Regions from separate parts of the Undibacterium sp. 5I1 genome, predicted to be linked through region 2. Evidence: predicted binding sites of a transcription regulator. Region 2 holds the regulator's gene; the other holds the start of a gene.
The links. Region 2 encodes LexA, which represses DNA repair genes until DNA is damaged. Its sites were predicted from a motif close to ACTGTATNNNNATACAGT; they were not measured.
Positions count from the first base shown of each region.

Region 1: a site for LexA is predicted at 1,943-1,960, ahead of dinB (DNA polymerase IV). Genes of this name have one in related genera too.

Region 1 is NZ_JAVIWI010000001.1:3,733,318-3,737,602, reverse strand. Features, by position in the region: gene RGU72_RS16345 (S41 family peptidase) at 1-738, shown strand, start outside; gene dinB (DNA polymerase IV) at 782-1,858, opposite strand; gene RGU72_RS16335 (thioredoxin family protein) at 2,272-2,733, shown strand; gene RGU72_RS16330 (PAS domain-containing protein) at 2,854-4,285, shown strand, end outside.
Region 2 is NZ_JAVIWI010000001.1:1,034,937-1,039,221, forward strand. Features, by position in the region: gene lon (endopeptidase La) at 1-990, shown strand, start outside; gene lexA (transcriptional repressor LexA) at 1,382-2,056, opposite strand; gene rpsF (30S ribosomal protein S6) at 2,322-2,690, shown strand; gene priB (primosomal replication protein N) at 2,721-3,020, shown strand; gene rpsR (30S ribosomal protein S18) at 3,030-3,314, shown strand; gene rplI (50S ribosomal protein L9) at 3,342-3,794, shown strand; gene RGU72_RS04400 (replicative DNA helicase) at 4,058-4,285, shown strand, end outside.

The DNA.
Region 1 (4,285 bases), 2.7 Mb from region 2:
GAAATCTTATCTGTCGAGCTGCTCACAGGGGAAGAAAATTCCCTCTTAGAAATGAGCTACCGAGACCTAAAAGGATTCAAGCAAACAAAGACTTTCCTTCGTGATACGCCTGTGGTCAATTTAAGAGAAAAAAATCCATTAGGAGCGATGCAACAATTGAAAAGCGGTATTTGGTATGTAGATATCGACAGAGCGGATGGCAAAGATATTGAACAATTGATTGCCCAAAAAAATAACTTCAAAGGGATCATTTTTGATGTCCGAAATTATGTGAATGGCAATAGCAATTTCTTAAAACATTTTACAAAAAGGCCACTAGAGGTACCGTTATTCAATGTCCCTGTCATCAGTGGAGCTGATCGGGATCATTGGCAATGGGAGCGCATTGGAAAAGCTCTTCAACCTCAAGCGCCCTATATCAATGCCAAATTAGTTTTTTTGATAAGCGGTAATACGATCAGTGCTGCAGAAACCTTGATGACTATCGTAGAGCACTACAAACTGGGTGAAATCATAGGCACACGGACTGCAGGCTCGAATGGAAATATTAGTTGCTTGCCTCTTCCAGGAGGATATAAAGTTTTTTGGACTGGGATGCAAGTCTTGAAACAAGATGGGTCTCAATTCCACGGTATTGGAATCATTCCCACTCTCCCTTATAAATCAACGATAGAAGATGCGATTTCTGGCGATGACATAGTGTTAGAAAAGGCGATAAACCTTCTCACAGAAAATTAAAAAAGAAATGTTGTTTTATCTCTCTACGACTCAAAGACAGGACTTAACTCGCAAACAAAACCAATTGCTGCTCCGCCGTTGACGCTTGCTCCGTGCCACTTAAACGGGTACCCAGCCCAAGCAAGCGAACGGGTTGTTGGCCGCGTGCAAATGCGGTCTCTAACAAGCTGACAAAACTACTTTCGTCCAAGCTGCTGCCACGACATTCTGCGGTAGTCTGGTGGAAATCGGCAAAGCGGATTTTGACGTATAACTTGTGTATGTAATCCTCCGCTTGTACACGCTTCATCCTCGCTACCAACATCGCAAACAAGGCAGGCAACTCCGTCTGACAAGCCGCCAGATCGGGCAAATCCTGGGCGTAGGTTTCTTCTACGCTGACTGATTTTCGCTCGCTGTCCGGACAAACACTACGATGATCAATGCCACGACAAAGCAGGTACAAGTTATAGCCAAGCTTGCCAAAGTGTTGCTGCAAATCGGGTAAAGACCAGCTGCGCAAATCGCGGCAATATTGCACACCAAGGCCATGCAATTTAGCCGCCGTGACTTTGCCCACACCAAATAATTTAGCGACTGGTAGTTCTGCCACAAAGCTATCTGCGTCTTCTGGCAAGACCACAAACTGACCGTCTGGCTTATTCCAGTCGCTGGCGATTTTGGCGAGAAATTTATTCGCCGCCACACCGGCGGAGGCTGTGATGCCCACCGTGGCTGCAATCCGCACCCGTATCTCTTGCGCAATCAGGGTCGCACTCCCTTTGTGCTGCGTGCAATCGCTCACATCCAGATACGCTTCATCCAGTGATAAAGGTTCGACCAAGTCGGTGTAGTCACGATAAATCGCCAAAATCGCTTTAGACGCGATACGGTATTTCTCCATGGTTGGTGGCAGAACGATTAAATCAGGACAGCGCCGTAATGCTAACGAGGTCGGCATGGCTGAGCGCACACCAAAGCGCCGCGCCTCGTAATTGCACGTCGCCACCACACCACGCTGATCTGCTCTGCCACCAACAGCCAGCGGCTTATCGCGCAAACGCGGATCGTCCCGCATTTCTATCGCGGCATAGAAGCAATCACAGTCGCAATGGATAATTTTTCGCTGGGCGGTGGACATGATGTTATCGAAGTGATGACTGAAGCTGTTACTGAGATTATTGCTGACAAGCGTTGAGGTATTTTAATCCATTTAAAAGAAAATACTGTATATAAAATCAGTATGTAATATCAGTATATAAAATCAGTATTTGAGTGAGCCTGCTATCAACGTACTCGCATACAAAACAGCATCTATCTTTGCTCTAAGTCAGCGCTTTAAGTTGCTGTAATTTTAAGCATCTACCATAATTGTTTCAGCGTCTATCCTGTCCATGACAAATTCTGGTATTTGCGTCATGATGTCTCACCGGAGAGCTTTGCTGATCCTGTCTATTTAGTTCAATTAATTTAATCAATTCAAGCTGCTCTGTTAGGCTGGTTTCGCTGATGTAGCTGGCCTCGCTAATTTTGCAGTGCTATTAGAGGACTCTCATGAAAAAATTACTCGCATTTTGTTTTGGTCTCAGCCTGTCTTTTGCTACGCTTGGCGTCAGCGCTGCTGCCACTTATCAACCCTATGACGAAACCGCCGATGCGCAGGCCAACATTAACAAAGCTCTGGCAACAGCGCAGGCGACAAATAAAAAAGTGCTGGTGATTTTTGGCGCTAACTGGTGCAAAGATTGTTTAGAACTGGACAAATCGATCAAAGGTCAAAATGCCGCACTGATCGCCAGTAAATTTGTATTGGTCAAAGTGGATGTAGGTCAATTTGATAAAAATCTGGAGATCGCAAAACAGTACGAAAATCCGATCAAAAAAGGTATTCCTGCGGCATTAGTTTTAAAGGCTGACAACAGCCTGGTGTATGCGAGCAAAGGCGGCGAATTGTCGAATGCGCGCAAGATGAGCGACCAAGGCATTTACGATTTTTTTAATCAGGTTTCAAACTAAATCGTATTTGAATTTGTCTGGCAACTCAAAGACAAATACGTTTTATTAGCGCCTGAAATGACAGCTTAGTTGGCACCTTAAACGACTGACTGCGTTACTTGATTCCTTACTCAACTCACTATGCCCAATCGTCTGAACCCGTTGTCAGAATCAAGCGAGGCCGCCGCCAACGCCACCAGCACATCGTTACAAACCGGTGTACTGGTGAGCGCGAGTTCATTGCGGACTTTGCTGGAGGCAGTGGGCGATAGTTTATGGGATTGGAATTTACTCACTAACGAGGCATTTTTTTCCCGTAGTTATAAACAGATTCTGGGTTATGCCGAACACGAGCTGGGCAATCACATCAATGAATGGATAGACCGGCTGCATCCCGATGATGCGCAAGAAGCCATGCGTGCGACCAGGTTATATCTGGAGGGTGAAATTCCTCAATACGAACACGAGCATCGCCTGCGATGCCGTGATGGTAACTGGAAGTGGTTACGCTCTCGCGGTACGCTGGTAGAACGTACGATAGATGGTCAGCCGGCGCGCATGATCGGTCTGGTCAGCGATATCACCGAGAATCACCGCCTGACTGATCAGCTCAAACAAAGTCATACCTTGTTGTCTAATTTTTCCCAGCAGCTGCCGGGTATGTTTTATCAATATCAGCGCTTTCCAGATGGGCGTAGTTGTTATCCTTATGTCAGTGATGCAGTCACCGCTATTTATGGCGTAACTGCGGAACAAATTCGTTACGACGCCAGCATCGTAATTGCCAAAATACATCCGGATGATCTGGCGAAAATGCGAGAGGCGGGGCATATTTCTGCCACTATGCTCACCCCTTGGCATCAAGAATATCGGGTAATTGGCGTGGTTGAAGAAGAGCGCTGGTACGTCGGCGACGCAACGCCAGAAAAATTAAGCGATGGCAGCATACTCTGGCATGGCTACCTCAATGACATTACCGAGCGCAAACAAGCAGAGCAGCGCGCGCAAAATGCCGAGCTACAAATACGCTTAATTCTGGAGGCGGCGAATCAGGGTTTGTACGATGTGAATGTGCAAACCGGCGAAACTAAATTCAGTATTGAGTACGCCAGAATGCTGGGCTATGAGCCGGAGGAATATGCAGAATTTCAACAGCTCTGGGGCAACTTCGCTCAGGTCGGGGTACATCCTGAAGACATCTCACAACTCAAGCAAGCCTTGCGTAACCACTTACGCGCACCAGAGCAATTTGATGCGCAAGGTAAAAGTATTCCGCTCACGGATTACCATGCTGAATTCCGCCAAAGAACGAAGTCCGGTGAGTGGAAGTGGATCATGTCACGCGGTCGGGTGGTGGAGCGCGATAAGCAGGGTCACGCCTTGCGCATGCAAGGCACGCATATTGATATTACCGAGCAAAAAGTCAGCGAAGAGACTTTGCGCATCAATCAAGAATTACTGCAAGCCAGTAAAGACCGCTACAAACTGCTGGCGCGTGAGTTAGATATTTTGATCAACAACGCTCCTGTGGGCATTATGTTTGTCAGCGACGGTGTGATTATTCTTGCTAATC
Region 2 (4,285 bases):
AACATTCCGCCAGCTTTGTTGGATCGTATGGAGGTTATTCGTTTGTCGGGTTATACCGAAGACGAAAAAGCTAGCATTGCCCAGCGTTACTTACTTCCTAAACAAATTAAAAATAATGGTTTGAAGGATGGTGAAATCAGTGTTGCTGAAAGTGCTATTCGAGACATTATTCGTTATTACACTAGAGAAGCAGGGGTACGTTCCTTAGAGCGTGAGTTATCAAAAATTTGTCGCAAAGTCGTTAAAATGCTCTTACTTAAAAAGAGTGAAAAGAAAGCAACGATTACATCAAAAAATCTTGATAAGTTTTTGGGTGTTCGTCGTTACGATTTTGGTGTGGCGGTCAAAGATAACCAGGTTGGACAAGTCGTTGGTCTTGCGTGGACTGAAGTCGGCGGCGATTTATTGACAATTGAAGCAGTTGCAATGCCTGGTAAAGGTGGCGTGATACGTACCGGTACTTTAGGCGATGTGATGAAGGAGTCGATTGAAGCTGCTCGCACCGTAGTTCGCAGTCGTGCGAAGCGCTTGGGTATTAAGCCAGATGTGTTTGAAAAAAGTGATATTCATATTCACGTTCCAGAGGGGGCAACGCCAAAAGATGGTCCTTCCGCTGGTATTGCTATGACGACAGCTCTGGTATCTGTTTTTACCGGGATACCGGTACGTGCAGATGTAGCGATGACTGGTGAGATTACCTTGCGTGGTGAAGTATTGCCTATCGGTGGTCTAAAAGAGAAATTATTGGCCGCTCATCGAGGCGGAATTAAGACGGTTTTAATTCCTGAAGAGAATGCTAAAGATTTAACTGAGATTCCTGATAACGTCAAAAATAAGCTAGAAATCATTCCAGTGCGTTGGATAGATAAAGTCTTAGAAATTGCTTTAGAACGTCAGCCAGTTGCTTTGACTGATGAAGAAGTTTTAGTAGCTGCTACGGCCACTAAAGTTGAAGGTGGCGTTGATGTTGGTGGTGTTGTAAAGCATTGAGCCTGATCCGAAATTTGGTTTTAATCAGATAGTTTTCTCTGATTAAAAACTAAAGAAATTAAAATGGCCGCTAGTTACCTAGTGGCCATTTTTTATTCATAATTGATTTTCTGGGTTATCTAATCTTTAAATCATTGTCTAAATAGTAAATTAAATTGACCGATAATTTAACTTTTGTCGAGACGATGAAAGTAGGCTCGAAACATAAAATTTTATGCATTTAATCGGAGTGATTGCATACTATGGGTGAGTATATTTTAATTGTCTATGCACCAATTGAGTAAAATCATGTTTTTCAAAAAGATTGTGGGGAGTATATTGATTGAGTTGGGACGTGACAGATGGAATTTTTTTAATTTCCTGATATTGCCAATACCTAGTAATACATAACTTAAGTCCAGGTTCTGAGCAGCCCAACGGCTAAACCTTCAAGTGAAAAGTCTTGATCAAGTTCATTAATCTTGATATTGGGATAATCAGGATTTTCTGCCAATAGCTCGATCATATCCCCTGATTTTTTATAGCGTTTAACCGTAACATCATCCCCCATACGGGCAATCACGATTTGTCCATTTTTTGCTTCGTTAGATTTTTTTACTGCGAGCAAATCACCATCAAAAATACCGGCATCACGCATAGACATACCACGCACTTTGAGCAGATAGTCTGGAATAGCTGAAAATAAGGCTGGATCAACTTGATAGGTCGTATCCACATGCTCTTGCGCAAGAATGGGAGATCCTGCTGCTACTCTGCCAACTAGCGGCAAACTAAGTTGCATTAGTGATGGATGAGGTAGCGCTAATTGAGCACTATAGTTAGGCCTAGCCTTGGTGCTTCCACTGCTTAGTATGGAATCGAGCAATCGTATGCCGCGTGAGGTACCCGGAGCAATTTCAATAACTCCTTTGCGTGCTAGTGCTTGCAAATGCTCTTCCGCTGCATTGGTGGAGCGAAAACCTAATTCATTCGCAATTTCTGCTCTTGTTGGCGGAAATCCAGTATTTTGGATCGCGTCCTTAATTAAATTTAAAATCTGTTCTTGGCGAGCGGTGAGTTTTAGCATGATCGAATTCCAATCGTGTAGTTGTGAGACTGGGTTTATATGCAGCCTGTATTTTTGTACAGTATAAACCTAAAATCTTTTTTATCTCAAAATTTTTTTAAGTCCTCTCAATGGTTGTGTTACGCATAAATTGGTAGCAGTAAATGTAATAAGCTATTGAAACTATTGAGTAAATTATCAAAGTGCAGTATAGTTATGGGCTTTCCTCTTCCCGCACTCGTCTTGACGCCGAGGCGGGCTACTAAATTGTCCACAAGGAGAATATATGCGTCATTATGAAATCGTATTTATCGTACATCCGGATCAAAGCGAGCAAGTGCCTGCAATGATCGAACGTTACAAAGCCACAGTTGTTGCACGTAGTGGTCAAGTACACCGTATTGAAGATTGGGGCCGTCGTCAATTGGCTTACATGATTCAAAAACTGGCAAAAGCACATTATGTTTGCATGAACATTGAGTGCGATGCTGAGACTCTGATTGAGTTGGAAACCGCATTCAAATTCAATGATGCAGTTCTGCGCCACCTCACAGTCAAAATGAAGAAAGCTGAAACAGCGCCATCTCCAATGATGAAATCTGTTCAGAAAGAAGATGCTGCTAAAACGCAACGCGTAGAAGCGCCAGCAGCATAATTGACACGTTAGAGGACGCTACATAAATCAGTGAATCAGCTTAAAGTCGTTGCCAGCATTGTAGAAAAATCGGCGCTGCGTTTTACACCAGCCGGAATTCCGATAGCTTCTGCGGTACTGATACATAACTCTAAGCAAACGCAAGCAAATGCCCAACGTGTAGTCGACTTTGAAATCAATGCGCTAGCCGCAGGAGAAATTTCAAAGCGATTTATGGAAATAGAGTTAGGTGTTGTAATGCAATTCACAGGTTTTTTGTCGCGCAAGAACCGTAACAGCAAAAGTCTCGTATTTCACATTACTGAATTCGAGACAAATTTACTAGATTAGGAGCCACAAATGGCATTCGGTAAAAAATTTGACAAAAGCAAACTGAAAAATAAGCGCCCACAACAAAATCCATTGTTCAAGCGTAAAAAATTCTGCCGCTTTACAGCCGCACATGTAGCGCAAGTTGACTACAAAGACGTCGATACATTGAAAGATTTCGTGCAAGAAAACGGCAAAATCATGCCAGCACGTTTGACAGGTACTAAAGCTTTGTACCAACGTCAAGTCGACACAGCGATCAAACGCGCACGCTACTTAGCGTTGCTGCCGTACACTGATTTGCACACAGCGTAATTGACGACAAGGTACTAGGAGAAAAATATGCAAGTTATTCTGATTGATAAAGTCGTTAATCTCGGCAATCTGGGCGATGTAGTTAAAGTTAAAGATGGTTACGCACGTAACTTCTTGATCCCACAACGTATGGCTCGCCGTGCTACAACTTCAGCGATTGCTGAATTCGAAGCAAAACGCGCAGAGTTGGAAAAAGCAGCAGCAGCACGTTTGGCTGCAGCACAAGCTCAAGGCGAAAAATTGTCTGGTTTGACTGTGCAAATCTCGCAAAAGTCTGGTGTTGATGGTCGTTTGTTTGGTTCCGTAACCAACTTCGACATCGCTGAAGCATTGACCAAGCAAGGTTTTGCTGTTGAAAAAGCGCAGATTCGTTTGCCACAAGGTCCGTTGAAGATCGTTGGCGATCACTCTGTTGCCGTTGCATTGCACACAGACGTAGTTGTTGATGTGACCGTTGCTATCTTGGGCGAGCACGCTTAAGTTTTAGTTGCATAGCATTAAAAAAGCCGGGTTCGCCCGGCTTTTTAACGTTTACGTCGTTAAGATTGAGCGATCAATTACTCTTGGCAGTCAGGTATTGATTTAATTAATTTGGTATTTTAAAGCTTGCAGCATAAATGGTATTTACTATTTTTTAATAGCGGCTGTGCCTGTTATCTTAGTAATAAATGGTCAGAGTTATGTATTTCATTAAGGCATGTTCTGTTGATTTCGATATTGAATAAAAAGGTATAATGCGCGCCATGAAAGCACCTTCCGATCCGCAATTAGATTCCATTCGCGTCCCGCCACATTCCATCGAAGCCGAGCAATCTGTTTTGGGCGGCTTACTATTAGATAATGCTGCGTGGGATAGAATCGCTGACTTTATCCGCGAGGATGATTTTTATCGATATGACCATAGGATTATTTTTCAGGCCATTGTTAAGCTGATTAACGCGACTAAGCCCGCCGACGTTATTACTGTCTAC